DNA from 3 places in the Microbulbifer regidiadema genome. Region 1 is predicted to be linked to each of the others. Evidence: predicted binding sites of a transcription regulator. Region 1 holds the regulator's gene; each other region holds the start of a gene.

Region 1 (10,281 bases):
CGCGCACGGGGCCGGGTGATTCGATTTGACGGTTTCCTCAAAGTCGCTCCAGCGAGCGGCAAAAAGGATGAGGATCTACTGCTTCCGGATGTGAAGGTCGGGGATAAACTGTCCCTTCAGCAGCTGGACCCCAAACAGCACTTTACCAAGCCGCCGGCGCGCTTTAGCGAAGCGGCCCTGGTTAAAGAGCTGGAGAAGCGCGGCATCGGCCGCCCCTCCACCTACGCCTCCATTATTTCCACGATCCAGGATCGCGGTTATGTGCGTTTGGAGAACCGCCGTTTTTACGCCGAGAAAATGGGGGATATTGTCACCGACCGCCTCAGCGAAAGCTTTAAGAACCTGATGGATTACGGCTTTACTGCAAACCTGGAGGAATCTCTGGACGCAGTTGCCGATGGCGATAAGGGCTGGAAGCAACTGCTCGATGAGTTTTATCAGGACTTTTCCGGGCGTCTGGAAAAAGCCCAGTCTGCCGATGCGGGCATGCGCCGCAACACGCCGACCGATACCGATATCGAGTGCGGCAAGTGTGGCCGCCATATGCAGATTCGCACCGGTTCCACCGGGGTGTTCCTCGGCTGCTCCGGTTACGCACTGCCGCCCAAAGAGCGCTGTACCAATACCATGAACCTGGTATCGGGGGACGAAGCGGTCGATGCGGACAAGGACGAGGAAGCGGAATCCAGGCTGCTGCGCGAGAAGCGCCGCTGTGGCAAGTGCGGTACTGCCATGGATAGCTACTTGTTGGACGAGCAGCGCAAATTACATATTTGCGGCAATAACCCGGATTGCAGCGGCTACGAGATAGAGCAGGGCACCTTTAAAATTAAAGGGTACGATGGTCCGATTATCGAGTGTGATAAATGTGGCAGTGATATGCAGTTAAAGTCGGGCCGCTTTGGCAAGTACTTTGGCTGTACCAATGAGAGCTGTAAGAACACTCGCAAGCTGTTAAAAAATGGACAGCCGGCACCACCGAAAATGGACCCGGTTCCCATGCCGGAGCTGGCCTGTATCAAAGTGGAGGATCACTACATCCTGCGCGATGGTGCCTCGGGTCTGTTCCTGGCTGCCAGTCAGTTCCCCAAAAACCGCGAGACCCGGGCTCCGCTGGTCAAAGAGTTGCTGCCCCACCAGAGCGAAATCGATCCAAAATACAGCTTCCTATTTTCTGCGCCGACGCAGGACGATAGTGGCCGGGATACGGTGGTTCGATTCAGTCGTAAAACTCAGGAGCAATACGTTCAATCTGAGGAGGAAGGCAAGGCGACCGGTTGGCGTGCTTTTTACCGCGATGGCAGTTGGAAAGTAGAGGCCTCGACCAAGAGCACGGCTGCCAAGCGCAAGAAGCCTGCGACTAAAAAAGCAGCGGCAAAGAAGTAGGCCATGAGTAACCCCTACACCATCCATGTGACTTCGGCTCTGCGCAAGGGCCAGTTGCTGTTGCAGCAGCCGTGGGATATTCCCCTCCAGCGCGATGCGCTGGAGGAAGCGGCATTGATGCAGTTGTGCAAGGCCTACCGGGCCTTTCTCGCAGAGCAGGCCAGCCAGCTTCAGCTGGGGTTTGAGCCGGCTTCCCCGCAGTTGATTATCGATGCGCTGGGTGTCCAGGGGCGGGCCAGTGCTGAGGTCAATGAACTGGCAGGCCTGGTGGGCGATCCGCAAAGCTGGCTGTCCCATATGCTGCACGCCTGGCAGGAGCAGCAGAAAATATCTGCGGCTGCCGAGGAAAAGTCACAGCCGGTCAATTTAATACCGCTACACAATGAAGTCGCCGCGCCAGAATTTGCCCCCCTGTGCAAAGAGTCGCTGCTCGACTGGCATCGCTGCCTGAGCGAGCTGGTGGTGAGGCAGCGGGCCCATCTGGACGAGTGTTAAGTCATCTCCGAAGCCCCTGGGCAATTCACTGATCTTTTTGCGGGCCTTTAAGGCCCGTATTCTTCACTGCTTTCAGGTCGGCCCCTGTTTTTGTCGCAGGGGTTCGACACTGCTGCGCAGTTGTCTAAGTCCCAGCTTAAAAATGGGCCAGAGTATAAATTAATTGAGAACATCTCGGACTTGAGCGGGGCGAATGAAACTTCCCGCAAGCCTGTGGTACACTGGGCGCAAACTACTGTGCCGTGAAGGAAAAGCGAATGTCCTCCGAAACTTTTGAGATTATCGAGTTGGCTAATGGCGATGTAGCCTTGCGTCGTGCTGGCCACAAGGAGGACCCTTTGGTGAGCATCTCTTTTTCAGCAGAGAGCCTTCAGTTTTTGCAAAAGCACAAGGTTGCTGTAGCTCGGGCTATGCTGGAAGCGGGTATTGAAGCTGTGCAAAATCTGGACGATCTAGAGGTGGGCTACTTCGAGGAAGAAGAGTTGATGCCGGTAAATCACACCGTTCACTAATAGTAATGCCTGATAGCAGCATTGCATTAATGTCAGTGCTATTGGTTAAATCAGCAGCGGCCAGTGGCCGCTGTTGTTGTTTTTAGAGCGCCTTAAGGTGCTTGGCGAATCACACCGACAGCCAGCCCCTCAATCACAAAGTTCTTATCTCTCATATCGACCTGAATTAACTCAAAGTCATCATTTTCAGGAAGCAGCTGAACCGTTGCCTGATTACCCTTGCGGCGAAAACGCTTCACAGTAACCTCATCATCAATTCGGGCAACCACGATCTGTCCGTTGCGCACCTGTTCCGTTTTTTGTACGGCGAGTAAATCCCCATCGAGAATCCCGGCGTCGCGCATACTCATGCCGTGCACCCGCAGCAGGTAATCGGCCGGTGGGTGGAAAAAGCTGGCAGGCATGTCGCAGTAGTCCTCAATATGCTCAGCGGCGAGGACCGGGTGACCTGCGGCAACCCGTCCCACAATGGGTAGACCGGATTGATGGTCGGGGATACGTATTCCACGGGAGGCACCGGCAACCATCTCAATGGCGCCTTTTCTAGCGAGAGCTTTCAGGTGTTCCTCAGCGGCATTAGGTGAGCGAAAGCCTAGTTCCTGGGCGATTTCTGCCCGTGTTGGCGGGTAGCCTGTTTCATCCAGGTAGGCTTTGATCAGGTCGAGAACCTGAGTCTGACGAGCGGTGAGATTGGTCATAGTTTTACCTAGTTTTCTGTATTTATATACAGTTGCTGGAATTATATACAGATTTAATGTTCGCGCAATCCTCAGCTTTTAGTCTTTGTGAACTGCTACATTGAGAGAGAAAGTAAGGAAAGCAGAAAACGTTGAAAGAGCTGACAATAAGGGGGAAACGTAATGTTGGACGCAAAGATGCCGGAAGCTTGGAGGGTGCTTCGTATTCAGTCTGAGTTGGTCGATGGAATAGAGCGATTGATTGCGTTGGGCGGGGCTGTAACTGTGTTTGGAGGGGCGAGGTTTACAGAGGATAGTCCTGAGTACCAGCAGGGCGTGAAGTTGGGAGAGCTTCTCGCTGCGGAGGGAATACCGGTGATTACCGGCGGCGGGCCGGGTTTGATGGAGGCCTGTAACCGGGGTGCCTTTGCCCAGCCGGGCGCGTCGATTGGCTTAAATATAGAGCTGCCCTTTGAGCAGGCGGCGAATCCCTATCAAGATATCAGTTTGAATTTCCGCTACTTTTTTGTGCGCAAGTTTATATTTGTAAAGCACGCGCTCGGATTTGTCGGGCTCCCCGGCGGGTACGGCACGCTGGATGAGCTGTTTGAAGCACTCACCCTGGTACAAACCCAGAAAGTGCGGCGCTTCCCGATTGTATTGGTGGGTAAGCGCTACTGGAGTGGGCTCTACGACTGGCTGGTAGATACCGTTTTAGAGCGCAACTGCATCGATGCCGGTGATCTCGACCTCTTCCATCTTGTCGATAGTGTGGAGGAGGCTGCGGCTCTAATTATGAAATATATGCATGTGAAAGCATAAGCTCGCAAATAAACCGAACTAAAGCGGGGCTCTGAATTACTCCCGAACAACTCTGCGATCCTTCAACGGGTCGCTTTTCTTTTGCGGTATCCCCCAGCCTGCGATCTCTAAAGCACTAAAAAACACCCCCGCTCAAACTTTTACCTGGACTGCTCTCACACTTTAGCGCTAAGGGGGTCTGGGGGCGTTCGGCACTTTGACTGAGGCTGCGGGGCGCCTATCCAGTGGGCTCTGCGGCAGTGAGAATGTGCTACTCTGGCGGCGATTAAACGTATGTTTTAAATGGTGTTTGAGACTTATGAGTCAGACAGATACGGTCAGCCGGATACTCGATGCAGCGGAAGTGCTGTTTGCTGAACGAGGTTTTACTGAAACCTCTTTGAGAACGATCACGAGCACGGCGGGAGTGAATCTGGCCGCAGTTAACTATCATTTTGGCTCCAAAAAGGAATTGATACAGGCGGTATTCGAACGTTTCCTAACACCTTTCACCGATGCGCTGGAGGAAGAGCTGGATCGCCGTGTTGCCGAGGGGCAGTCCCTGGGGGTGGAGGAGCTGATCGAGTGCCTGTACCGGGTTGGCCTGGGAAGCCTGGGCTTGGAGGGGAAAGATCCGCAGCGGTTTATGCGCCTGCTGGGGTTGGCCTATACCCAGTTCCAGGGGCATCTGCGCCGATTTATCGTATCCCGATATGGGGATAGCTACCGCCGTTTTGCCGGCCTGTTGGCGGAAGCGCTGCCGGGGCTGGATCCGGAAACCTTCTACTGGCGCCTTTACTTTATGTTGGGCGCAACCATTTTTACACTGTCGAGCCACGATGCGATTGAGGCGATCCTGCGGGAAGACTTCGGTGCCGATAGTACGCTTTCCCAGACTCTTGAACGCCTGGTGCCTGCGGCTTCAGCCATGCTGAAGGTGGACAATCCGTGAGTGCGCTGCCAAAGCGATAAGGAATGTAATATGTCACTATCACTCGGACCGCTAATGGTGGATATCGAGGGACTCGAACTCAGCGAGGAAGATTGCGAGCTGCTCAGACACCCCATGGTGGGTGGGCTTATCTTTTTTGCCCGCAACTACCGGGACCGCCAGCAGCTTACCCAGCTGGTGAGATCGATCCGCGCGGTGCGCCCGGAAATCCTATTGGCAGTGGACCAGGAAGGGGGGCGGGTGCAGCGGTTTCGCGATGATTTTACCCGCATACCCTCCATGCAGGCCCTCGGCGCTGCGGCCAGTGGCCAGCAGCTGCAAGATGTGGGCTGGCTGTTGGCGGCGGAGTTGCTTGCTGTGGGCGTGGACTTCAGCTTTGCGCCGGTATTGGATGCGGACGACAGCCACAGTCGGGTAATTGGCGACCGCAGCTTCTGTCCCAACCCGGCCCGATTAACCGCACTGGCGCGCCCATTTATTCAGGGAATGCATGAGGCGGGCATGGCGACGACCGGAAAACACTTTCCGGGTCATGGTCATGTACTCGAGGACAGTCATGTAGAGCTGCCTGAGGACAAGCGCTCCCTGGAACAGGTTATGGCAACAGATGCGCTGCCCTTTATCGATTGCATTGCCACCCAAGAATTAAGCGCCGTGATGCCGGCTCATATTCGCTTTGTGAATATAGATAGCCAGCCGGTGGGTTTCTCGCGCTATTGGTTGCAGGATGTATTGCGGGGGCAGCTGGGCTTTACCGGGGTGATTTTCAGCGACGACTTGTCGATGGAGGGAGCCGGGGCTGCGGGTGGTTACGGTGACCGGATTCTTGCCGCCCTGCATGCGGGCTGTGACATGGGAATCGTCTGTAACAATCGGGTGGGTGCCTTTGAGGCCCTGGCAGCCCTGGAAACCTTTGTGCCCAAGCCGGAATCGAGCCACCGCCTGTCGGCTATGAGAGGCAGGCCCGTGATATCGTCCTGGGCAGATCTTGAAAAGAGTGCGCGTTGGCATAGAACCAGAGACTGGTTAGCTTCGATAATGCGCTGAGAAAATATTGTTGAATTTGTAGGGCCCCCGCTCGATGGGGCCTTATTGCAGCTATTGCTGATTGTTATTGAACGCGGAGGGGGTCAAGTGGAGTCCGTTGAGAGTGTGTTGTTGTCCTGGCTGGGTGAGAACCGGGTTTGGATAGTGTCAGTTTTCCTCATTGTACTTGTGTCTGGTGTGGCGGCTTGGCTGTTTGGCCGCTTTGTGCGGCGTATGATGATCAAAGCCGAGCAGACGGTTAATCCCTGGGATGATGCTTTGGTGGGAGCGCTGTCGCCCCCGGGGCAGGTGTTGGTCTGGCTGCTGGGCCTGAGTGTTGCGGCGCAGCGGGCTGGGAGCGCCACCGGCGCAGAGATATTCTCTCTGGCGACACCGATCCGGGAAATCGGCCTGATTCTGGTGATGGCCTGGTTTGCCTGGCGATTCTCCCGCAGTGTGGAGCATAATTTGTGCGATCCGCGCTATATGGGCAAGCCGATGGATGCCACTACGGTGCGGGCGATCGGCAAGCTGGTCAGAGCTTCAATTCTGATCACGGCGGGAATTGTGATCATGCAGTTCCTGGGCTACAGCGTTAGCGGCGTTTTGGCTTTTGGTGGCATTGGCGGCTTGGCGGTGGGCTTCGCGGCCAAGGACCTGCTGGCGAACTTCTTCGGTGGCCTGATGATCTACCTGGATCGGCCGTTTGCGGTGGGTGATTGGGTGCGCTCCCCAGACCGGGATATCGAGGGCACCGTAGAGGATATCGGTTGGCGCCTGACCAGAATACGCACCTTTGATATGCGCCCCGTTTATGTTCCCAATGGGGTCTTTACCCAGATCTCGGTAGAAAACCCCTCTCGAATGCTCAATCGAAGAATTTTCGAAACGATCGGTATTCGCTATGAGGATGCCCATCATATGGCGGCAATTGTGGCCGATGTTAAAACTATGTTACAGGAGCATCCGGAAATTGATTCCAATCGTACGCTTATCGTTAACTTTAATAGTTTTGCCGCCTCATCTCTGGACTTCTTTATATACACTTTTACCCGCACTACCGATTGGGTACGCTATCACGAAATAAAGCAAGATGTTCTATTAACGATTCTTAAGATAATCGAAGGATATGGAGCATCCTGTGCATTCCCGACTTCGACATTACATATTGCCGATATACCGGCGATAACGCGAGAAGCCGCGTTAGACAGTTGAGGAATGGGAGTGCGATAAGGTACAAATGATTAGTTTACAAATGAGCGCTTTTGTAGATTTTGACGGTTAATTACGCATATTGGTAAAAACGTAGTATTTATTTCACAGAGAAAACTAGACACTGGCGCTGTTTTATCTAAGAATCAGGGTACGTCCTTTGAGTGTTTGCTCATCGGATTAAGCAAGATAGCATTCTGCATGGAGCAGTTTGTTAACAATGGGGTGGCGTTTGCCCTTCTTGCCGAATTAAGCAGTGAGGTGGTTGAGGTAGGCGCAATAACAATAATGAGGTTTTCTCAATGAGTGATCGCGTTACAGGTACAGTGAAGTGGTTTAATAACGCACGGGGTTATGGCTTCATCACCTGTGGAGAAGGAACTGAAGATATTTTCGTTCACTATCGCAGCATTCGCGGCGAGGGTTACAAAACCCTTAATGAGGGGCAGGCGGTAGAGTTCGAAATGCAACAAGGTGACAAAGGACTGCTGGCGGAAGATGTTGTTCCCTGTGAGTGATTTACTGATCGCTCGTTGAAAGAACTGTTGTCGTGTAGGGTTTTGCGGCATTAATTGATGCCGGCCCTGTCAGCGCCTCTAAAAAGCGGATCCCTGTGATCCGCTTTTTTGTTTTCTGGCCCTGCATTCGTGAGCTTGGCAATAAGCGGCTTGCTCGCCCAGATTGATACTGCGATAGCATTTTTGGCTCTGCCGCTATAGTGGATCAAAGCCCCCCGATATATATGTGTATAAGATGGCATATATGCTGCTCAATACTAACCTGATTTTTGTTATTGTTGTTGAGCCCAGTTGTTGCTGTTAGTTTGGGTTTTATTGGTTATTGGCGGTATTTGCTTGTTTTATGTCTATGGGTTAAATGAAAGTAAATCAATTAAATTAAAAAGCGACGGCGTCTTTTGTAAAAGAATGTTGGAATTAATTTGTCTGGAATTAAAGTCTTTGGGGTGGGGTTGTGTATTGGTGCTATCTAAAATAAAGCCCCGCAGTGCTGAGCGGGGCTTTATTTTTTGGTTACTTCGGTGGGTTAATTTTATGCGCCACTATTTTTTGAAAGCTCATTGGCCGGGGTGTCGATATTTGATGAATCTTCTTTGGGTTTGGCGACGGTGCGCACCTCAATAAGAATACCAAACGCGGGGTGGTCTATATAATGCAGTTGCCCGCTGCGCAGGCGTCGCTCATGTTGTAATCTCGCTGCGTGCGCAACATATAGCGGTGCTTCTTTTATAAATTCGGGTTCACTCAGGGTGAGAGGCTCGCGGCTATGAATGGAACCCTGATTAGCTTCAATATCAAAGCCGTTATTTTGCGGATAGGTATCCCCACCAGCGCTGTAGTTATCTGTAGAGATTTGCAGTGGTCTTTCCACTTTATTTTGCGGGCGCTGAGGGAGGAGAATACTTTGCTCCCCGGGTTGGGTATAAAAATCGTTGAGCCATAGATTTGTGCTGATATGTAAATAGCGGGCAACGCTCAAGGTGATAAACCCCTCAAGCTGGCTGTGGCCGCTGAACTGGCTGCCGCCATCAATCAGGATGGCGGGAGAATTTCTCTTGGTTTTCAGCACCTGGCGCCAAGCCCGGTGAAACAGGATTTTATCCCCGGCGCGGGAAATCGCTGCAGCCTTGTTATTGAGTAGTGTCGGTACCGGCCTCAGGAGCAGGTTTGCGGCGGCGGGTTTGGGGGCTTGTCGCGTTTCAACATTTTCGCCGGGGACGCCCTCAAGCCCTGCGGGCTCAAGGTCCGATGGGTTGCCCGCCTCAGGCGTGGAGATAATGTCATCCAGTGACAGCGCCTCCTCTGCCGCCGCTGGGCGCGGTGTGCGCGGGGTTGCGAAGTCGACCCACTTTGATGGGTACTGGAGGCGCGGTGCGGCGGGCCAGGTCTCTGCTGAGTTTTCCATCCCCTGGGGGCGCTCGAATACGATCATCTCTATTTCGAAAGTATTGCCAGCGTAGTTAACGGCCTGGGCACTGGTGGCTGCCAGCGTGAGCGCCAGGGTTGAGCAGAGGCTAATTATCCTTTTCATGGGTTTACCACTTAAACAATTCTATTGGGGTGCCGAGAGTGTTGTTGCCGGGAGGCCGTTTGGGTGGGAGCTGCTGACTAGGTAGTCTAACCGCCAGCTCCCGCCGCCTACCGAATGGTATCACTGTGCAAGCTTTTCCAGAACTTCGTTGATCTCCTGTAGCTTGCGCTCTGTACCCTCCTCATCGAGACTGAAATTCAGTTGGTTGGCGCCGGCCAGCTGGTAGCGTCCCGGCTGGGTTTGCACCATCTTAACCAGTGTGAGCGGATCTACACGGGTATTCTCCGCAAATTCGATACGTCCTCTTGCCGCAGAGGCTTCAAGTTTGCGGATGCCCATATTCTCGGCCTTCAGCTTGATCTCCGTGGTGCGGAACAGGTGCTTTACCGATTCCGGCAGTAGCCCGAAACGGTCGATCATCTCTACCTGAAGCTCTTTCAGCTGCTGCCGGTCGGTGGCATTGGCGATGCGCTTGTACATAATCAGGCGGCCGTGGACATCGGGCAGGTAGTCCTCGGGAATCAGCGCCGCGACCCGCAGATTGACGTCCACGGCTGGGGATTCGAGCGGCTCGTCGATATTCGGTGTGCGGCCCTCGCGAATGGCCTTCACCGCCTTGTCGAGCATCTCCATATACAGATTGAAGCCGACGCTCTGGATCTGCCCGCTTTGCTCCTCACCCAGCAGCTCGCCCGCGCCGCGAATTTCCAGATCGTGGGTTGCCAGGGTAAAGCCCGCACCTAAATCCTGGGCCTCACTAATCGCCTCCAGGCGCTTCACCGCGTCACCGGTCATGGAGCGCTTGTTGGGGGTCAATAGGTAGGCGTAGGCCTGGTGGTGCGAGCGCCCCACGCGGCCGCGCAGCTGGTGGAGCTGGGCCAGGCCGAACTTGTCGGCGCGCTCGATCAAAATGGTATTGGCGGTGGGGACGTCGATACCGGTTTCGATAATGGTGGTGCAGACCAGGACATTAAAGCGCTTGTGATAGAAGTCGCTCATCACCTGTTCCAGCTCCCGCTCGCGCATCTGGCCGTGGCCGATACCGATGCGGGCCTCGGGAATCATCTCCTGCAATTCCCGCGCGATTCGCTCAATGCTTTTCACCTCGTTGTGCAGGAAGTACACCTGGCCGCCGCGCAATATCTCCCGCAGGATGGCCTCTTTTACCAGG
Region 2 (10,281 bases), 1.1 Mb from region 1:
CTGGCTAAAGCCTTCAAGGTGAAGCTCGTTATTATCGGTGCAGCCGAAGGTTGGATGGTGGCAGATAAGCTGGCACAGGCTCAAGTGCCCGTTGTTATCGATGCGATCAACAATATCCCGGCTTCATTTTCAAGCCTGGGGGCGCGCCTGGATAACGCGGCACTACTGACCAAGGCCGGTGTAAAAGTGGCAATCAGTGGGCCCGATTATGCGGCGACTCACAATGTCTACCTGTCCCGCCAATCGGCGGGTAACGCTGTGGCTAACGGTCTGGCCTATGAGGAGGCCCTAAAGGCGATCAGCAGCAATGTTGCTGAGATCTTTAATCTTGAGGGGGGGACTTTGGCGCCCGGCGCCGTTGCGGATATCGTGATCTGGAGCGGTGACCCGCTGGAGGTTACCAGCTATGCGGAGCAGGTCCTGATTGAGGGTGAGAACCAGTCCCTGGTGAATCGCTCAACACGTCTGAGAGATAGGCATCTCAAGCCCGCAAAGGGCCATGAATTTGGCTACAAGCACTAAAGTGCACAGAGCGGGCTTCAGGCCCGCTTTTCTTTTTCCGTCTATTGATCCGAAAGGTCCATTGGGTTGTGTAGGATTTGTGTGGCGAAATACTGACTTTCGGGGATATATTCCCCGGCTAGATCGATAAGAACAAGGATAAAAACATGGCGAATATCACAGCACTCTACACCGGCCTTTGCGCACTTCTGATTATTTACCTGGCTGCCAGAGTGGTTCAGTTCCGTCGCACCAAGCGGGTGGGGATTGGAACCGGTGATGATCGTTTCAATGAGATTCGGGTGCGAGTCCACGCTAATGCGATCGAGTACACCCCGATAGCACTGCTGCTGTTATTGGCTGCTGAGCTGGGCGGCTTGCCCGCGTTGTGGCTGCATCTCTTTGGGGCGCTCTTTTTTATCTCGCGGGTATTCCATGCCTATGGATTGACCCAGGGCAAAGGCGGAATGCACTTTGGACGCTTTTGGGGCACGCTGATCAGCTGGATAGTTATTGTTGTTTTAGCGCTTATTAACATTGTTAACACGCTAATCACGCTTTGAGGCTCGCTGAGGCGGGCAGTAGGGGCTCATCGAGAGCCCCCACGCAAAAAAGCCCGGCAAGCCGGGCAAGAGTACAGGGATAAATCTACAGATGCTTACTGGTTGGCGGCGAGCGGGGTTACGCGATCGTCTTCGCCTTCCTGCTCCATGCCCTCATCTTCTTCAAGCAGGGCTTCGGGCTTTCCTTTACAGGCTTTTGCCAGAGCATCGCGGCGCTTGGCTAGAAGTAGACCGATCTCTTCGCCCACCTGCTCATCAATGCTATCGATGTGGCGCTCAATCAGCGAAGTGATATTAGCTGCGAGCTCCAGCATCTTATCGTGTTCTTCAGCGTCTTTTTTGTTGTCGAACATTGCTCCGTCTCTATCGCATTTCCAAACAGCTACTACGGCCATCGTGTGCCTCCCAATCGTCTATTAGACTTTCTACTTAGTTTGTATGCGGGTACAGTAACTGTATATATATTCAGTGTCAACGATCAAAGAAAGAAAGGGGCAATGCGGTCAAAAGAGTGGCAGGCGCGATGATCGGCCCGCCAGCAAGTGTGAATGCTGTCATAATAAGCACACAGCCAGTCGCATTCCCCCCGGGGCGACTGGCTGTCTTCACATCATTTGACGGGCCCGCTTGCGGGCCTGTTTTTTTATGGGCTGATACACAATGCCGCAAGGCGACAAGGCCGGGGAGGCGATGATACTAGATGCTGAGCACGAGTCGGGCCGCCAGGCCGATCAACAAGACACCAAACACCTGCTGGATGCGGTGACCAATATGCCTGCTGACCAACTGGCGTTTGCGGCTGGCGTGTACCGCTAGGGCCACAATGCAATACCACAGGGTGTCCACCCCTGAAACCAGGGCGGCCATACCCAGCTTGGTGGTCAGCGCCTGCTGTTCCGAGACAAATTGGCTGAATAGGGCGGTAAAGAACACCGCAATCTTGGGGTTAAAAAAAGCGACACCAAAACCCTGGGCGATAGAGCGTTTCAGACTCTGTTGCGGGGGCGGCACTACAGCGGCACTGGCGTCAGGCGAGGGCGCACTGAGGGCTTTCCAGCCCAGGTAGACCAGCATGGCCGCACCGGCCCACTGTAGAATATTGAACAGAACAGGGGAGCTGGTGATCAGCACCGCCAGGCCGAATGCGGTGAGGATTGCGTAAATCGCCACCCCGGCTCCGTGGGCAATAGCGCTAGCCAGCCCTTGTTGCAGGCCTGAGGAGGCGCTGCGCAATACGATAAGAAGACTCGGTCCCGGTGACATAGCGCCGAGGGCACAGATCCCCGCGAGAGATAACCAACTGAGTAAATCCATTATTTAAAGCCGCCCCCTTGAGCCAGCCATTCTGTTTCTGCTTGAGTGGAAATGCGACCCAAAGCCGCGTTGCGGTGAGGGAAGCGCCCAAATCGCTCGATAACCTCCTGATGGGCGAGGGCGTATCGATAGTGAGTGTCGAGATAGGGTGCGGCAATTTTGTCGCCTGCGAAGGTTTGCTGCAACTGTTTGAAGTAGTCTACCGAGCGTTGCTGGATCTCCGGGTCTTCGCTGTGCTCCAGCGGCATACCCAGGAATATCTGCTGGTAGAGCCCAAGGCCGGGGGCTTCCCCGCGCTGAATCAGCGCCTCTGTAATCGCCAGGGCCTGGGGATCTCCGGCGAAGGCCCGGCGGGTACCCCGATAAATATTTCTGGATAGCTGGTCACAGACCAGTAATAGAGCGAGCTCGCCAGCCAAAGTGTGCCGCCAGTGGTCCAATTCTCCCTGTAGAGCCGATGCGGTAACCGCCCCAAATCTTGTCTTGATATCGGCATCCACCTCAGAAGTGGCGGCAAACCACAGGTCCTGTTTCCCAGGTGTAACGGTGTTGCCGCGAATCCCGGCAGTGCCAAACCAAAAAATAAGGATGTCGTCAGGGGTTGTCATATAGAAGTTCTCCTTCCGCGCTGTCGTCAGTGTTTATTGAATCGTTCCAGTTTAAGAGGTGTTATTAGAAGAGGGTTCTAATTGTTCGTGTAAAAAAAATTATACGGCTGCATCCAAGTGCGCTCCCCGCCTCGTCATAGTGGCGTACAAGGGAAAAAAGGGAGATCACAATGTTTACTGCGAGATCAACTAAAAGGGTACAATTTTGCGCCGCCTTATCACTGGTAGTGGCGGTCCTGCAAGTGGGGCAGGTTAAAGCCTCTGAGCTAACTATTTCCCAGGATGGGATTCACCGTGAGCTCACCCAAAAAATTGATCGGCAAATGCTAGAGAGGCTTAGTGAGTGTACCGATAGGAGTCGAGAGGTTAACCGGCTACCTCCAGTGCGTATCGCTGAGGAGAAGCCACCTCGAGGTGGAATGGCTTACCCCTTTTCTAAAGCTCGAATGATGGTGATGTAAATCACTACCCCCCAACGACGGTTCACAACACTGATAATGAAAATGATTAGAGAGTATGTAATGAGAGCGAGAAATAAATCTTCTTTCCAGGCAGCCATCTGCTGTTGGTTTGCCATAGTGGCATCCAGCATAAGTGCGGGTAGTTGGGCTCAAGAGGAGGACTCATTGATTCCCGAGCCCCCTGCGCCGCCCGGAGTGGAAGCTGCCGAATCCGAAACCCGTGTGCGCATTATGCGCGAAGATGGAGTGCTTACGATCAAATCCGAGGGAGAGGGTGGTGAGCGAAGCGAGGTAAGGGTTGATTTGGGGCAGGAATTTGGCGGCCCTCTGAGCCAGGAAATTATTGAGCGGCTGAAAAGCAAGGGCATCCTGGATATTGACGGCCAGGTTACCGATGAGACCCTGGATAAGGTGCCGAATAACGTCAAGATAAGCCTCTCCGGAGACCTGGATTTGGGCGGCAGGCACCGGGAACATTACGACTGGCACAGTAACGATTCAAATCATGGCGATACTGCCAGCGTGCTTGGAGCCACCACCATTGTTCCCGTAGTGGCGCTGCTCTGCGTATTTGGTATGCCGGTACTTATCGTCTGGCTGGTGACACGCACGAGTTATCGCAAGAAGCAATTGGTGATGAACAATATCAACCAAATGGTCGCCGATGGGAGAGATGTGCCCCCGGAACTGATAGATCTGCTTGAGGACCGAGGGGCCAGTAGCTCCAGTGATCGCGGTATTAATCTGATGGCCATGGGGGCGGCAATATTCCTCTCCCTCACGGCTATCGCGGATATTGGAGTAGGTAGTCTCGGCTTGATCCCTCTGTTTATCGGTGTGGCTCGCTTTGTGAACTGGAAGCTTGATAACAAGCAGGTATAGGACAGGCGAGTATGGACCTCAATGACGAGGAATTAATCAGACGAGCCGTCGAAGACGGGGACCAGCGGGCATACGCCCAGCTGGTTCGTCGCTATCAGTCACAGCTGCGATACTCGCTCCGTCAGCTGTGTGATGGGGACCAGGGTCTGGCAGACGATATGGCGCAGGAGGCCTTTATTAAGGCCTATAAGGCGTTGCCGGCGTTCAGGGGGGATGCCCGCTTCAGCACTTGGCTGTACCGTATCGCCTATAATCTCGTCATGAGCCACAAGCGCAAGAATATGCCCGATGTGGATCAAGATGCGGTAGACCGGGCCCAGGCCGATGAAACTATCGAGGAGTCCCGCCAGCTGGGAATGGCTCGGGACCTCACTGCCGCGATGGATAGCCTGAGCGATGCCCAGCGCCAGGCCATCCATCTGTGTATGCATAGAGGGTTTTCTCATGAGGAAGCGGCAGGTATTATGAAATTGCCGCTTGGTACGGTAAAATCCCATGTCAATCGTGCCAGGGCGAAGCTGCGCAGCTTGCTACAGCCCTGGCGTGAGGAGGTGGTAAATGGTTAATTTTGAACAGCACAACACGAAGGGTAATGCCTTGAGTGAAATGGCATTAGAGGGCAACGACCAGGAATTTGACGCCTGGCTGAGTGAACAGCTCCAGTTCAATGAGCCCCACTTGGATAACGATGGCTTTTGTGACCGTGTAATGGCGGCTCTGCCTGTGCAGCCTAAGCGCTCGAAGCGTCGAGCCAGTTACTCCCAGTACATTGCCGTGGCGGCGGCGTTGTTAATTGTTGCCTGGCAGTTCCCGTTTACTGAGGCGGTTGCCGAAATGGCCAAGCAATCCATAAGCTTATACAGCTTGGTGGGTGTTGGGCTTCTCTCCTCCCTGGCGGTTATGACCGGGGGCATTTTCGCCGCACGTCGCTAGCGAATCTCGCTATTATCAGAGCCCACTCCTGGAGTTTGATGGAGTGGGCACCCTTCTCTCCTTGCGGGTAAGTTCCTCGTCAACCTTTAGTCGACCTACTTCACACCAAGAAAATTTATACGAAGCCCCGTCAGCTCTGGCAGCGGGGATGCTCTTTCGTCTGATGACACATCTCTTCTAGTATGGTTTTGCCGGCCTCCGCATGACCATTATTGAGCAAATAATCCGCTACCTCGATAGTGGCCTCGACCCCTGTTGAGATTTCTTTGACGGTATAGGCAATATGCCGCTCCAGTTCGCTGGCGGCATTTTCAGAGTTGGAAATCGCATAGTGGGCCATCAATCGCTGTAGGGTATTGGTGGGGATCAGCGCTTGGAAACCAAACTTTTCAGACAGGCCTCGATAGTGTTTTGTCAGATTGTCATACCCGCTCATTTTTAGTTCGTAAGAGGGCTCCCACCCCTCAAAGGTATGTTGCAGGGCAAACTGCATGGAGTGGTGTTTGGTTGTTCTGTGGGATTGCTGCGGGAACTTTTTGAAAGTAAAGGGGGTTTCGGAGATGTCCGTGAGGGTCTGTTTCAAATGATTGAATGGAGTTTGCATATGCTCCCCCTCGTTAGCAATGGTAACGGTTAGTGGGGGCATTGCCTGTAGGTTTTTCGGCGCTAAATCGGAGACGCGCCCGGTAATATAGCCGTCCTCCAATGATGGACTGAAAGCGTAGTACTGTGAGAATGGGGCCTTGTTATTTAACCAATAGTCCAAAACGAAGCGGCCTGAATTGGAGTGCCCGGACAAAATACTAAAACTTGCGGTGTTATAGTTGTGGTTGATATAGGGCACCACTTCATTGGCTAAAAACTCTGAGAAAGCGGTTGATTTACCCTGATCTGGGCGCAGTTCTTTTCCCATTCCCTCTACGCCAATCACAATAAAGTTGGGTACTTGTCCCTCTAATAAATCGACCGTAGACAGGCTGGAAAGCATGTCCCATTGTGCGTGGAGTATATAGAGTACAGGATACTTTTTGTCGATTTTGTGATATTGCTCAGGCAGCTTTACCAGAATAGTTCTATCTTCACCGAGAAATTTTGAATGGATTTTCAGTTTTTCCGCAAGCACAAACTCTGAAGCATTGACCACTATCGGGAAACAAATTAGCAGGGCTATCAACAGGCTTCTCATTTTCTATCCTCCATGTAGATTTTATTTTTTCGGTAAAACTTGAAATAAGAATTAAGTTTATTGGCCGGGAATGGCGTGGTGGCTTCTGCGTCTGCCTGGGTTATAGGGTGTTTTTAACGGAAAGATGATTTAACTGACATATATGGACATCAGTGCTAGGTATAACTGCCAATTTATTATTTTATGACTCCAATCTATTTTATTGCTCCGTTGCCTGTCAAGCACCTGATTTAGTGGAATGCAGGGGATGTAGAGGGGCTTAAGATGGCCGCTTATCTCTTGAGGTTTAGGTGGGGTAGGGTTCTGGGCGGGGCTTTGAATCGATAGGCGTCGATGTTGCCATCTTGTTGCGCAACAATCCCGGTCTGACAGGAGTAACCCCGTCAGACCGGAGCTAAGCGGAAAAAATAACTGTGATCTTACTTGGTTTCCATATCTTTCAGAAATTGGTCTATCACTGCATTGAACTCATCGGGCCTTTCCCAAAACATCATATGTTTCCCCATATAAGCGGTAGTGGCGGAGGGGGTATTGGCTTTGATCCATTTGTCAGCCACTTCCTTCACTTCATCACGTACCACATATAGCATGGGAATTTTTCCCTCAAGGGCTATGAGATCCTTACTGTAATCGAGATAAAAACCAGTAGCGTTGGTAATTGCGGCAACGCTGCTAGAGGTTTGATTGGCGATATTAGAGATCCAGGCAACATTTTCCGCAGTGGGATTCTCAAGCATCCACTTGACGAACTCTGAGATCACAGTGTCGCGGTCTTCAATAATGCCCTCCGTAAACCAGCGTGAATATCCATCAGAATCATCGTTTAGATACCAAACCCACTCATCTCGACTGGCCCCAGCAATGTCCGGGCCAGTATCGATCATAATCATGGCTTTGATGTTGTTAGAGCCAAACTGATTCAGGTAGGCCAGCTGCTCGGTTACGCCATAGGACCAACCTGCGAGAATTATATTCTCAAGCTCTAGCTTTTCGATCAGTAGCGCCAAGTCTCGCGCATGTTGTTGGTAGGTGTGACCCTCGACCGGTTTAGATGACTTACCCTGGCCCCGAGGATCATAAGCCAAGGCTCGGTATTTGTGTGAATCCTTGAAATGTGCGAGCTGATGTTCAAAAACCTCTGTTGACATCATCCAGCCGGGGATAAAGATAATCGTTGTATCACCGCTGCCCGCTTGCTGGTAATGGAGGGAGAGGGAGTCATTGAGCTTGACTTCTTCTGCTGCCGTAGAAGCTATAAAAAATGACAAGTAACCAATAAGTAATGCTAAATTTAGAATCTTCATGGTGAGTATAATCCGATAATATTTTTATATCTTCCAGCTTGAGGGGTTGATAGTGATAAATTGTCGAGTAGTCCTATGTTGTTAACAGGGGCAGTTTACAGGTTGGGGGTGACAAATCACTATTGTTGTTATATTCAAGTATTTGAGCTAAACATTTGAAGTAGTACGAATGCGTTAGTTGTTGCTGTTTATCAAGGCTTCAATGTCTAGAGAGTCGAAACTGTGAATTTCACTGAGCCTTATTCTCTTGTCAAGTGTGAGGCTGCTCCAGGTTTCTTTAAATCTTTCTTCGTGGCCCTCACCGATGTTCTCTTTCAACAACTTTTTTTGGGTCAAAAAGTTAATACTGGTTACACTGATCACCGTTGGACCTCTGTGTAAACTATGCTCATAGCCAATTAGTTCAAAATCGTTATCCCGATTGCGAAAGCTGTAACTCCAATACCCATAGCGACCGTGCAGATAATGGAAGTGTAGATTTCCTTTCTCTATACGAATATCAAGATCAGGTGGAAAATACGTGCCCCCGTCTTCGCTTTCAGAAGAAAAACAGTTGAGGTTTTTTGTTGCAGTCTCATATTTCTGCTGGCTCCTGAACGCCACAATAACACCACGTCTATTGCTTCTCACTTCAGTGATGCGCTTATTGTCGGGGAGTTTTCCCTTATGAGATTCTTTTATTAGTAAAACGACATCCTCTTTGTTGTCCCCGTTTAAATCCCCATAAATTTTATCAGTTACAATATATCCGTTTGGGGTTAATCTATGAAGAGAGTTTTCGGCGATGGGTATGTCTTCAGGTAGGGTACCTGTTCCCCAGAGGAGGACGGCTGTAAAAATTAACTTCTTCATTTTAAGCTTCTCACCAATCTGAAGTGTAATTTTAGTGTGCTATGCATGTCTTTGATATTTAACTGGGCAATCGTAGGGGGTGTAGGTTTTTCAGTTAAGCTTGGGGTATGGTGGTTTACATGGTTTTGTTAAAGATGAGCCTGCAAGTGCAATCCAGCTCCTTTCAATATATCCTTATCCATTCTGTATTTTTCTTCTCTTCAGAAAGAGTTGCCGCAGTTTTAATGTGCAAATTATCAATATTATGTTTAATAGTAGTGTGGTAGATAAGCTGGCAATAGAGATGCGGCCCTGTATTCCTGTCAGATACGAAGTGGCTGCAATCGGGCATGGAATTAAGGTTTCTGTAGCACAGATTAATGTGCTCGGTAAAAATCAGATTGAAATAAGGGGGCGCGGTATTTCTTTAGCCTAGCCTTACCTAAGGCTAGGTGGAGTGCAAGTCCCAAAATTAACCCTATGCCGTATAGGGTATATTGATATGTTTTCACGGCATATGCCCCAGTGGCAACTAGTAAAAAGGTAACCAAATAAAGTAGGCGGAAAGTGTTTTTAGACAATTATCTCTAAATTCTTGATGTTGAAGGGGTCCTTATTTCAATCAATGCGGTACTGATGGCCTAAAAGTGGCTGCATCACTTTATTGGCTTGCGGTTCCTGACAGGGTTCCGATCTCTTTGAAGATACGAGTAAATTCAACGAACTCCTTGTCTTCAGCTAGTCCTACATGGCTGGCATAGGAGGAAATACGAATCTCAGACTGGGGTAATCTTTCTGCCAGATCGCGAATACTATCTATGGGGGCATTTTCATCACCTTCACTGTGGTGGATATATACTACAGGTGAATGTTCAAACACAATTGAGTCCCATGACCCCAGCAGAACTTTGAAGTCTGACCATGCACCATGGGCTAGATCTCGGGGAGTCCCCAGTGAGATCATATACTCTAACGCTGAATTGTAGTCATTGGCCCTAAAGAGTTCCAAGAGTTGCACTGTGGGTGGCGAGGTGACCTTCTCGATAAAGAGATCGGGAGTTCCCATAGCCGCTACAAGGTAGCAAGAGCAAACAGCTTTGGCGTTATTGGTTGCAAAGTGCATTGCGAATGGGCCACCGCCACTGCCACCAATTACGTGGCAAGAAGTAATACCATTGCTCTGCAAGTGCTCAATTGTTTTCTCGGAGCACAGGGTAAATGATGGCTCAGAGCTAAAATTATCGTACCAAGGTCGGGTGGGGCAAATAAGGCGAATGCCTAATTTGTTGGCGAGATCTGAGAACTCTTCCCCGGAGTCCCCCTTTTGCGGTGTGCCCATAAAGAAAACAACTGGTACACCTTCAGGGTCGCCAAATTCATGAAACTTCATGTTTTTTCCTTTGGGGTATAAAGTGGTTTAATACTTTCGGACACTTCGCTAATAAGGTAAAACTGCCAAGCGAGATGAAGTATAACAACAAAAGGTATATACCAGGTATACACCGGCTTACAAGAGAGGCGCAGAAGCTCTAGTTGCTGAACAAAGGTGTTCTATTTCTAAGGTCGTAGAGGCTGTAGGAGTCAGCGTCAACAATCTGGGATATTGAATAAAGGAAATGAGTAGAAGGGGAGAAGTAAGGCTGGACGTTGATAAGAGCGCTGAATTGGATCGGCTGTAATAAAAAATTAAACAATTGC
Region 3 (10,281 bases), 1.1 Mb from region 1:
TAAAACTCCTTGAGCTTCAGCAGTTCGGCTTCCAGGTTTTCCCCAAATTGCGCGATAGGACCTATGCCCACTTCCTTCTTGGGAAAGTTGATATAGCCCAGTACCACCGGCACCTTGGCGCTGCGGGCGATATGGTAAAAGCCGCTCTTCCAGCGCTCCGCCAGGCCGCGCGTGCCCTCGGGGGGAATGGCGATAATCAGTTCTTTGCGCAGTTTGAACTGCCTGGCAGTGGCTTCCACCAGGTTGTTGGCCTTGCTGCGGTCTACGGCAATACCGCCGAACCAGCGCATAGGGACGCCCAGGGGGAAGGTAAACAGCTTGTCTTTGCCCATCCACTGCGGGGTCATCTTCAGCTTGAGCGCGGCGAGGATAAAGTAGTAGCCATCCCAGTTGGTGGTGTGGGGGGCGCCGATCAGTACGTACTGCTTGAGCTTGAGGGACTGCTCGTCAGCTTTGACGCGCCAGCCGTGCAGCTTCAGTAGCATCCGCGCAACCAGGCGCAGGATCGGGGTGACAATGGGGGTGTTGAAAATTGTTCTCTGCATAACCTCAGCCGGGACTACTCATACATAGAAAAATAGGTTACCCAGTATATGGTGACTTTACCCGCCACTCACAGTCATATTTGTTCGTTTGTTCTAAATCGGCACATATATCCGACGAAAGGGGTGATTTACCGGATTGTGTGGCAGCTATTTATTGATCTATGGCACAAGATTGCTTAGCTAAATGTGCCATTTTTGCCTTTTTGCGACATGCGGCGCAGTTATAACGCTTTGGAGCTGGCGCTATGGCCGGCCCCACAAAAATATTGGAGTTTAGCTCCTCCCCAGCATTTCCTCGGCGTGGGCCAGGGACTGGGTGGTGGGAGCGCCGCCGAGCATGCGCGCTACCTCTTCGCGGCGCTCGCCGTTGGTGAGCTCGCGCAGAGCCACAAACACGCTTTCGCCATCACTGTGCTTTTCCACCAGGTATTGGCGGTGGGCCCGCGCCGCTACCTGGGCCAGGTGGGTGACACAGATCACCTGGCCGCTGCGGCCATCGCGGGTCTCTCCCAGTTGGCGCAGCAGGCGGCCCACTACATCACCGGTGGCCCCGCCGATACCCACATCCACCTCATCGAATACCAGGGTGGGGGTGCGCGAGGTCTGTGCGGTGACTACCTGGATCGCCAGGCTGACCCGGGAGAGTTCACCGCCGGAGGCGATCTTGCCCAGGGGGCGCGGCGGTTGGCCCGGGTTGGTGGAAATCAGTATTTCCGCTTCCTCCAACCCCTGGCTGTTGGGGGTATCCAGTTCTTGCAGGGACAGCTCCACGCAGGCGTGGGGCATGGCCAGGTCCGCCAGTTGACTGTTGACCGCCGCCGCCAGTGAGGTTGCCGCTTTGCCGCGCAGTTTACTGAGTTGGCTGGCGACTTTGCGGTACTGTTTTTCCAGCTGTTCACAGTTGGCGGCCAGGCGCTCCAGGGCGTCGGGGCTGCCGATATCGTCCAGCTCCGCCTGAAGTTGCTGTTGCAGTGCCGGCAGCTCCTGCGGTTGCACCCGGTGTTTGCGCGCCGCCTGGTAGATGGCGCTGAGCCGCTCTTCAACTTCGGAGAGCCGCTCCGGGTCCATCTCGAAGCGGTCGATATGGCGGGACAGGGTGGCTGCGGCTTCATCCACTTGGATGCGCGCACTGTCGAGCATCTGCGCCACTTCCACCAGCGCCGGTGCCTGCCCGGGCATGGAGGACAGCAGTTGCAGGGCGCGGTGCAGCTGTTCGGCGATATCGCCCTCACCACCGGACAGAAAAGCGGCCAGTTGATAGCTGCCGCTGAGAATTTCCCCGGCGTTGGCCAGCTGTTGCTGTTCGCTTTCCAGCGCCTCTATTTCTCCCTCGTTCAAACCCAGTTGCTCCAGCTCCTTGAGCTGGTATTCCAGCAGGTGGCGGCGGGCTTCGGCCTCTTCGGCGCTGTCGGCCAGGCTGCGGTAGCGGCGGTAGTGATCCCGCCAGGTTTTGAAGCGGCTGCGGGTCTCGGCGGTCAGTTCCTGGGCCTGGGCGTATTCATCCAGCAGGCGCAGGTGGGTTTCCTTTTTTAGCAGGGATTGGTGTTCGTGCTGGCTGTGGATATCGATCAGCTGTTCGCCCAGGGCGCGCAGTTGCAGCAGGGTCACCGGTTGGCCGTTGATATAGGCGCGGGAGCGGCCGTCGGCGCCGATAGTGCGGCGCAGAATCACTTCCTGCCCGGCGTCCAGCTCCTGGGATTCGAGCCAGCCGGCGGCGCTGGGGTGCGCGCCGATATCGAAGGTGGCGCTGATATCGGCGCGATTGGCGCCGGTGCGCACTAGCTCAGCGCTGCCGCGCCCACCCAGTGCCAGGCCGAGGGCGTCGAGCGTAATGGATTTACCCGCGCCGGTCTCACCGGTCAAGGTGCTGGTACCCGGGCCAAATTCCAACTCCAGTTGGTCCACCAGAGTGAATTGGCTGATAGACAGATGCAGCAGCATAGAGGTCGCTTTGTGTCCTTGCTAATCGACGGGCATCGGGCCCAGTTAGTGGTTATTTATACAGTATTCGCTGGCGCTTAGCTATAGCGGCGGGGTCATATTGCCTCCGGGGTGGGGTGCTTGCGCGAAAAACCACTTGAACTGTGCGGGGATGTCCCCATATAGCCTCCAGTGCCCGCGAGGCGGGCTCAACTCACATTACTGACAGAGTCGACGCGACGGAGAAAGCAGTGGCCAGAGAGCGCAGCGAAGAAGATCAGATTAAAGAGGGGGCGGAGCACGCACCAGCTACAGACGAGGGCGTTTCAGCAGAGGTTGAAGAGCCTTCCTCTATAGAGAGCGAGCTCGCCGAAGAGGCTTTGCAGGGTGAGGCCGAAGGTGCCGATGCCCTGCACGAGGAAATTATCAAGTTGCAGGAGCAGCTGGCAGCGCACAAGGATATGGCCCTGCGCGCTCAGGCGGAAGAGCAGAATGCCCGCCGCCGCGCGCAGCAGGATATCGAGCGCGCGCGCAAATTTGCGGTAGAGAAACTGTTGCAGGATTTGTTGCCGGTTGTCGACAACCTCGAGCGCGCCCTGGCGACTATCGATAGCGCCGACGAAGCCAACAAGGCCCTGGTAGAGGGTATCGAGCTGACCCACAAATCTTTCGTTGAAACCCTGACGAAAAATTCTGTGGAAGTGGTCGATCCCGCCGGTGAGCCCTTCGACCCGGAACTGCACCAGGCTATGACCCAGGTGCCCAACGGCGAGGTAGAGCCGAACACGGTTCTGGAGGTGTTTCAGAAAGGTTATCGCCTTAACGGTCGCCTGGTGCGCCCGGCCATGGTGGTGGTCAGCAAAGCGCTCTAGTGGCAAAAGTGTAAAAGTGGCAGAAGTGTAAAGCGGCCTTGAATTTTTGCGGCCGGCACCAATATAGCTGACATCAGAAGAATTATTTGCGCGTTGAGTACAGAACAGAGCTGGCGGCGCGCACCAAACGAGGAATTGACTAATGGGAAAAATTATCGGCATCGACCTGGGTACCACTAACAGCTGTGTAGCGGTACTGGATGGTGACAAGGCGCGTGTAATCGAGAACGCCGAAGGCGATCGCACTACCCCCTCTATTGTTGCTTTCACTGACGATAGCGAAATTCTGGTAGGTCAGTCTGCCAAGCGTCAGGCGGTGACCAATCCTCAAAATACTCTGTTTGCGGTTAAGCGTCTGATCGGTCGCAAATTCAAAGACGACGTTGTCCAGAAAGATATTCAGATGGTGCCTTACACCATCACTGGCGCTGACAACGGCGACGCTTGGGTAGAAGTGAAAGGCGACAAAAAAGCGCCGCCGCAGATCTCTGCCGAAGTTCTGAAGAAAATGAAAAAGACTGCGGAAGATTTCCTCGGTGAGAAAGTTGACGCTGCGGTAATTACCGTACCGGCTTACTTCAACGACTCCCAGCGCCAGGCTACCAAAGACGCCGGCCGCATCGCGGGCCTGGACGTTAAGCGTATTATCAACGAGCCGACTGCCGCTGCTCTGGCCTACGGCCTGGACAAGCAGGGCGGTGACCGCACTGTAGCGGTATACGATCTGGGTGGTGGTACCTTCGATATCTCCATTATCGAAATTGCCGACGTAGACGGCGAGAAGCAGTTCGAAGTACTGTCCACCAACGGTGACACCTTCCTCGGTGGTGAAGACTTCGACCTGCGCCTGATCGAATACCTCGCAGACGAATTCAAGAAAGACCAGGGCATCGACCTGAAAGGCGACCCCCTGGCGATGCAGCGCCTGAAAGAAGCTGCGGAAAAAGCCAAGATTGAGCTGTCCTCCAGCCAGCAGACCGAAGTTAACCTGCCGTACATCACCGCAGATGCCACTGGTCCCAAGCACTTGGTGGTTAAGCTGACCCGCGCCAAGCTGGAAAGCCTGGTAGAAGAGCTGGTTATCCGCTCTCTGGAGCCGGTAAAAATCGCTCTGCAAGATGCCGACCTGTCCGCTTCCGGCGTAGACGAAGTAATCCTGGTGGGCGGTCAGACCCGCATGCCGCTGGTACAGCAGAAAGTAACCGAGTTCTTCGGCAAAGAGCCGCGCAAAGACGTTAACCCCGACGAAGCTGTGGCCATGGGTGCTGCTATCCAGGGCGCGGTACTGTCCGGTGACGTTAAAGACGTACTGCTGCTGGACGTAACCCCGCTGACCCTGGGTATCGAAACCATGGGTGGCGTTGCGACTCCGCTGATCGACAAGAACACCACTATCCCCACCAAGAAGTCTCAGGTTTTCTCCACTGCGGACGACAACCAGACTGCGGTGACCATTCACGTGGTTCAGGGTGAGCGCAAGCAAGCGGCACAGAACAAGTCCCTGGGTCGTTTCGACCTGGCCGATATCCCGCCGGCACCGCGCGGCATGCCGCAGATCGAAGTAACCTTCGATATCGATGCCAACGGTATCCTGCACGTACACGCGAAGGACAAGGCCACGGGTAAAGAGCAGTCTATCGTGATCCAGGCTTCCTCTGGTCTGTCCGAGGACGAGATCGACAAGATGGTTCAGGACGCCGAGGCCAATGCCGAAGCGGACAAGCAGTTCGAAGAGCTGGTGCAGACTCGCAACACGCTCGACGGTCTGATTTCTGCCACCAAGAAGACTCTGGAAGAAGCGGGCGACAAAGCCACCGCTGAAGAGAAAGCGGCGATTGAAGCGGCCGTTAGCGAAGCGGAAGAAGCCGTTAAAGGCAACGACAAGGCGGCTATGGAAGCGGCGACTACCAAGCTGACTGAAGCTTCCGGTCCGCTGGCGCAGAAGATGTACGCCGAGCAGGCTCAAGCCGCTGGTGCTGAAGGTGCCGCTGGTGCCCAGGACGAGCAGCAGTCCTCCGCTGGTGACGACGCAGTAGACGCGGAGTTCGAAGAAGTTAAGGACGACAAAAAAGAAGGTAAGTAAGCGTACGCTTGCATTTCCGGCGGCGGCTTTTGCGGTGTCGCTGGAGAACTTCAGGGGCGCGGCGCCTTACTTTTAGAGGCCCGCGCCCTGTGTTGTTTCAGGCACCCAGCAATAGTGGCCGCATTCTGCCGCTTTGCTGGCGCTCCGCGCGCGGAGCTTAATTAGAAACCGAGAAGTAGAGAGAGTTTGGCCGTTCTTGATGCCGGACCAGAGAACATAGTTTTATGTCGAAACGCGATTATTACGAAGTCCTCGGCGTCGAGCGCGGCGCTTCGGATGCAGAGCTGAAGAAAGCCTACCGCCGGGTGGCGATGAAGTTTCACCCGGACCGTAACCCCGATGATGCGGAAGCGGAAAACAAGTTCAAGGAAGCCAATGAGGCCTACGAGATCCTGTCGGATTCCGAGAAGCGCGCAGCCTATGACCAGTTTGGCCACGCCGGTGTGGAAGGCCAGATGGGCGGTGGTGGCGCCGGTGGTTTCGGCGGCTTCTCCGATATTTTCGGCGATGTGTTCGGCGATATCTTCGGTGGTGGCGGCGGTGGCCGTCGCGGCGGCCCGGCGCGCGGTTCCGATCTGCGCTATGACCTGGAGCTGGATCTGGAAGACGCAGTGCGCGGCACCACGGTTAAGATTCGCGTTCCGACCCTGGCGTCCTGTGGTACCTGTAGCGGTTCTGGCGCCAAGCCCGGCTCCTCCCCGCAAACCTGTGGCACCTGTGGCGGTGCCGGCCAGGTGCGCATGCAGCAGGGTTTCTTCTCTGTACAGCAAACCTGCCCCAACTGTCGCGGTCGCGGTACCACTATCTCCGATCCCTGTGGCAGCTGCCACGGTCGCGGTCGCGTAGAGGAAACCAAGACTCTGTCGGTTAAGGTTCCGCCCGGTGTGGATACCGGTGATCGCATTCGCCTGTCCGGTGAGGGTGAGGCCGGACCGGACGGCGGTCCCGCCGGCGATCTCTATGTACAGGTGGTGGTAAAAGAGCACGACCTGTTCCAGCGCGATGGCAAAAACCTCTACTGCGAAGTGCCGATCAGTTTTGTTTCCGCAGCCCTCGGCGGCGAGCTGGAAGTGCCGACGCTCGACGGCAAGGTGAAGCTGAAGATTCCGGCAGAGAGTCAGACTGGCAAGCTGTTCCGCCTGCGCGGCAAAGGCGTTACCCCGGTGCGCGGCGGTGCAACCGGCGACCTGCTGTGTCGCGTTGTAGTGGAGACTCCGGTAAACCTGTCCGGCAAGCAAAAAGACTTGTTGCAGGAGTTCGCCAATACCCTCAGTGAAAAGAAAAATTCACCGCGTCAAACCGGTTGGTTTGAAGGGGTGAAGAACTTCTTTGGGGATATGAAGCTTTAGGGCGAAAATCCGGCTGGCCTGAAGCTTAACCGCTTCAGGCCAGTTTTATTGGCTGGGCTGGGCCCGCAGTCTATTTGCCACTTCACTGATAAATTCCATCTGTATTTTCTGCACTTCGCGCATTTGTGTTGTGCTTAAAACCTCCCGCAATTTCTCCAGACTCTGATTGCTAATTACAGCCATTTCTGTGCCTATTTCGCTGCGCAGTTTGGGGCTGAGGGTCACCTTGTTATCGCCCAGTAATCCATGGCTTTTTAGCACCGCTTTTTTCTCGGCAAAACTCTGCTGCAGAATGGGGACTACCACCTTTTTCTGTGCGGGGGTGAGCTGCAAACGCAGCGTCACCCAGTCGGTAATATCATCATATTTTTCCCAAAAATCGGCACTGGCACCTTGCTGTTGGGCGGAAACCGGTGCGCTGCCAAAAGCCAAGCTCAGGGAAATAACCACTGCCAGAATATGTGGCAGCTGGTTGGACAGGATCATCAGTCGCATATTGGCGCTCCATTTACCCTCCCGCTAAAGCGTAGCAGTGGCTGCCACGTTTGTTTCGCGCCCTGGTAATTTTAAAGTTATTTTTTATTCCATTTTCTAATAATTGCTCCAACGGGGCGCGGCGCTTTGTTTTTAGGGGAGATCCTGCCCCCTGCAACGGGGGTTTAATTTCGGCGGTAATTAGCCTGGTGTATGAGTGCTATGGACGTTTTCTTCCTCCTTTGGAGTCTGTGAGATCAGTGCTCATTCCCACTTTTAATGCTCGACTGACAAAGGATTGTAGAAATATGTATACCGCCAAGGAAACGAAAATCATAGAGCAATATAATTCCGAGAGGACGCCCTATGAGCTGAAAGAAAATATGATGGCGCGCAACCCGATCCTATCCGAAGATTGCCCCTGGGTAGAGATTCGCGGGGTTTTTGCTTCGGTAACAATAACCGGGAATACCAGCTGGATTCCCCTGGTAAATACGCTTTACGCTCGCGGATGTCGAAAGGTGGCCATCTTCGGTGGGCGACACGGAAGCATTCTGAACCCCTCGCAGAATAATGGCGCACTGTATGGATTAATGTGGGATGCGGATCACTTCGCAGGAGACAAACAGGCGGCGACAGAGACCAGAAAACACCTGCTGGACTGCGAAATTACCTGTGTTGATCTGAAGGAGGAGACCTCTAGCCGCTCTTCCGATAACCTGAAAAAATTGACCCGAGAGTATTACGACAAGGGATACAAAATTATATATGCCTGGTGCTACTCGCTGTTTGCCTTTGAAGAGGTAAACCCCACGAATATTGAATACTTTCAGGAAAACCCGGAAGCGGCAAAGCTCCTCAACGAGAGTTTTGCCAAGTGCAGTATCCATAAATTAACGGATATCAGTTGGAGTTGGTGGAGTCCAGCGTGATGCCGCTTTGAGGTGCTTTCCCCCTGAGGTACCGTGTAAGCCAGCTTTTGCCGGTGGAAAAATAGGTATACCTCTGCGGACGGACTCTGGCGGCTTATTCTTTTGCACCAGAGTCGCCCTCCGTTTAAACGTTACACAAGCGCCACTTTACTGCCGCAGATGGGGGCCGGCGCTGCCCCCTCTGGATATCTATGCGCGCTACTGGGGGCGATGTAGAATCCGGAATCTTATGGACTCGGATTGGAGTGGTGAAATGGCGGTGAAGGTAGCGGTAACGGGCTTTGGTGGTCGTATGGGGCGGGCGTTGGCAGAGGCCCTGTCCCTGTCCGATAGGGCTGAACTCTCAGCGGCCGTAGTGCGGCCGGGCTCCAGTTTGGTCGGCGCCGATGCCGGCGAAGTTTCCGGCCTGGGCCGCAGTGGTCTGGCTATTGTGGATAGCCTCGATCAGGCGGAGTTCGACGTGCTGATCGATTTCACCGCCCCCCAGGCCACGGTGGAAAATGCCGCCTATTGTGCGGAGAAAAACCTTCCCATTGTGATCGGTACTACCGGTTTTGATAGCGAGGAAAAAGCCGCAGTGTTGGCGCGTGCGGACCAGGTGCCGCTGTGTCTCGCCAGTAATTTTTCCACCGGGGTAAACCTGTGCTTTAAATTGCTGGAAACCGCTGCGCGGGTGATGGCGGAGGAGGCCGATATCGAGATTGTCGAGGCCCACCACCGCCACAAAGTGGACGCACCTTCCGGCACGGCGCTGAGTATGGGGGAGGTGATTGCCGAAACCCTCGGCCGCGATCTGGACAAGGTGGCGGTTTACGGCCGCGAGGGCCAGACCGGTGCCCGCGATCGCGAGACTATCGGTTTTGCCACCGTGCGCGGCGGCGATGTGGTGGGCGAACACTCGGTGATGTTTCTGGCGGAGGGCGAGCGCGTTGAAATTGGTCACCGCGCCAGCAGCCGTCTCTCTTTTGCGCGCGGCGCGGTGCGCGCGGCGGTGTGGTTGATGGGGGAGGGCGGCGCCAGCCGGGCCGCCGGCCACTACGATATGCGCGATGTGCTCGGTCTGAATTAACCCGGCCTCGAGCAAATATCTTCAGCGCCTGCAGGGGCGCTGTACGGTTTTTTGTACTTTTATTTACCCGGTATTTTTTGTGTAAAAGCCAAAGGCCGGCGCGACCGGCCACCCTGTAACCTTCCTGTGAGGACGCCTGCTTGGAAAATAAATTGATTGTCGGCAGTGAGGAGTGGTGTGGATTTCCCGCGCTGGGTATCCCGGCGATTAAAGCGCGTGTGGACTCTGGGGCCAAGACCTCCTGTTTGCACGCTTACAATATCCATACCTTTAAGCGCGACGGCGAATCCTGGGTCAGTTTTGAGGCGCACCCACTGCAACACCGCAACCGCCCATCGGTGCGCTGCGAGGCGCGACTTTTAGACCGGCGCCTGGTGCGCAGCTCCTCTGGTGAGAGCGAGAAGCGCCCGGTGATCCGCACATCCCTGTCGATTGGCGGCAGCGTCTGGGATATCGAGCTCACCCTGACCAACCGGGACAGCATGGGCTACCGCATGCTGCTGGGGCGCGAGGCCATGGTGGGGCGCATGTTGGTGGACCCGGCGGAGAGTTTTTGCCTCGGCGATATACCGAAAAGCCAGCTGGATGAATACTACCGGGACGAGCACCATATCGCCGGTACCGGCCTGCGTATCGGCTTGCTGGCCTCCAATCCGGACCTGTACAGCAACCGCCGGATTATGGAAGCGGGGGCCGAGCGCGGCCACCGTATGACCTTCCTGGATGTGCGCCAGTGCTATATGAAGCTGGATGCGGATGAGCCCGAAGTGCACTACCGGGATGGCAGAATTCTCAATAATTTAGATGCGGTGATCCCCCGTATCCGCCCCAGCCAGACGTTTTACGGCTGTGCGCTGACGCGGCACTTCGAGAGTCTGGATGTCTTTGCCCTCAACGGCTCTGCCGCGATCAGTCAGTCGCGGGACAAGCTGTTTTCCCTACAACTGTTGCAGCGGAGCGGCCTGAATATTCCCACCTCCGGATTCGCCAACTCCCCAGTGGATACCAACGAGCTGATTGAGATGGTGGGCGGTGCG

Evidence for each region. Region 1 encodes LexA, which represses DNA repair genes until DNA is damaged. Its sites were predicted from a motif close to ACTGTNTNTANANACAGT; they were not measured.
Region 2: the regulator LexA is predicted to act here: its motif matches at 1,517-1,534, upstream of ACJJIK_RS06465 (YebG family protein).
Region 3: the regulator LexA is predicted to act here: its motif matches at 2,534-2,551, upstream of recN (DNA repair protein RecN).

What each region holds. Positions count from the first base shown of each region.
Region 1 is NZ_CP174297.1:415,144-425,424, forward strand. It holds gene topA (type I DNA topoisomerase) at 1-1,386, shown strand, start outside; gene ACJJIK_RS01745 (DUF6586 family protein) at 1,390-1,881, shown strand; gene ACJJIK_RS01750 (hypothetical protein) at 2,139-2,393, shown strand; gene lexA (transcriptional repressor LexA) at 2,486-3,091, opposite strand; gene ACJJIK_RS01760 (LOG family protein) at 3,254-3,892, shown strand; gene ACJJIK_RS01765 (TetR/AcrR family transcriptional regulator) at 4,191-4,823, shown strand; gene nagZ (beta-N-acetylhexosaminidase) at 4,854-5,870, shown strand; gene ACJJIK_RS01775 (mechanosensitive ion channel family protein) at 5,925-7,064, shown strand; gene ACJJIK_RS01780 (cold-shock protein) at 7,364-7,579, shown strand; gene ACJJIK_RS01785 (CsiV family protein) at 8,112-9,110, opposite strand; gene mfd (transcription-repair coupling factor) at 9,231-10,281, opposite strand, start outside.
Region 2 is NZ_CP174297.1:1,519,420-1,529,700, reverse strand. It holds gene ACJJIK_RS06475 (amidohydrolase family protein) at 1-522, shown strand, start outside; gene ACJJIK_RS06470 (MAPEG family protein) at 669-1,064, shown strand; gene ACJJIK_RS06465 (YebG family protein) at 1,160-1,459, opposite strand; gene ACJJIK_RS06460 (LysE family translocator) at 1,761-2,378, opposite strand; gene ACJJIK_RS06455 (DUF924 family protein) at 2,378-2,986, opposite strand; gene ACJJIK_RS06450 (DUF6249 domain-containing protein) at 3,508-4,329, shown strand; gene ACJJIK_RS06445 (sigma-70 family RNA polymerase sigma factor) at 4,341-4,895, shown strand; gene ACJJIK_RS06440 (hypothetical protein) at 4,888-5,262, shown strand; gene ACJJIK_RS06435 (alpha/beta hydrolase) at 5,393-6,448, opposite strand; gene ACJJIK_RS06430 (alpha/beta fold hydrolase) at 6,868-7,752, opposite strand; gene ACJJIK_RS06425 (hypothetical protein) at 7,927-8,604, opposite strand; gene ACJJIK_RS06420 (hypothetical protein) at 8,705-9,019, shown strand; gene ACJJIK_RS06415 (alpha/beta fold hydrolase) at 9,245-9,973, opposite strand.
Region 3 is NZ_CP174297.1:4,253,552-4,263,832, forward strand. It holds gene ACJJIK_RS18620 (1-acyl-sn-glycerol-3-phosphate acyltransferase) at 1-545, opposite strand, end outside; gene recN (DNA repair protein RecN) at 819-2,486, opposite strand; gene grpE (nucleotide exchange factor GrpE) at 2,717-3,337, shown strand; gene dnaK (molecular chaperone DnaK) at 3,480-5,420, shown strand; gene dnaJ (molecular chaperone DnaJ) at 5,645-6,769, shown strand; gene ACJJIK_RS18645 (hypothetical protein) at 6,815-7,264, opposite strand; gene ACJJIK_RS18650 (hypothetical protein) at 7,552-8,175, shown strand; gene dapB (4-hydroxy-tetrahydrodipicolinate reductase) at 8,429-9,244, shown strand; partial or broken gene ACJJIK_RS18660 (ATP-dependent zinc protease family protein) at 9,397-9,786, shown strand; gene rimK (30S ribosomal protein S6--L-glutamate ligase) at 9,871-10,281, shown strand, end outside.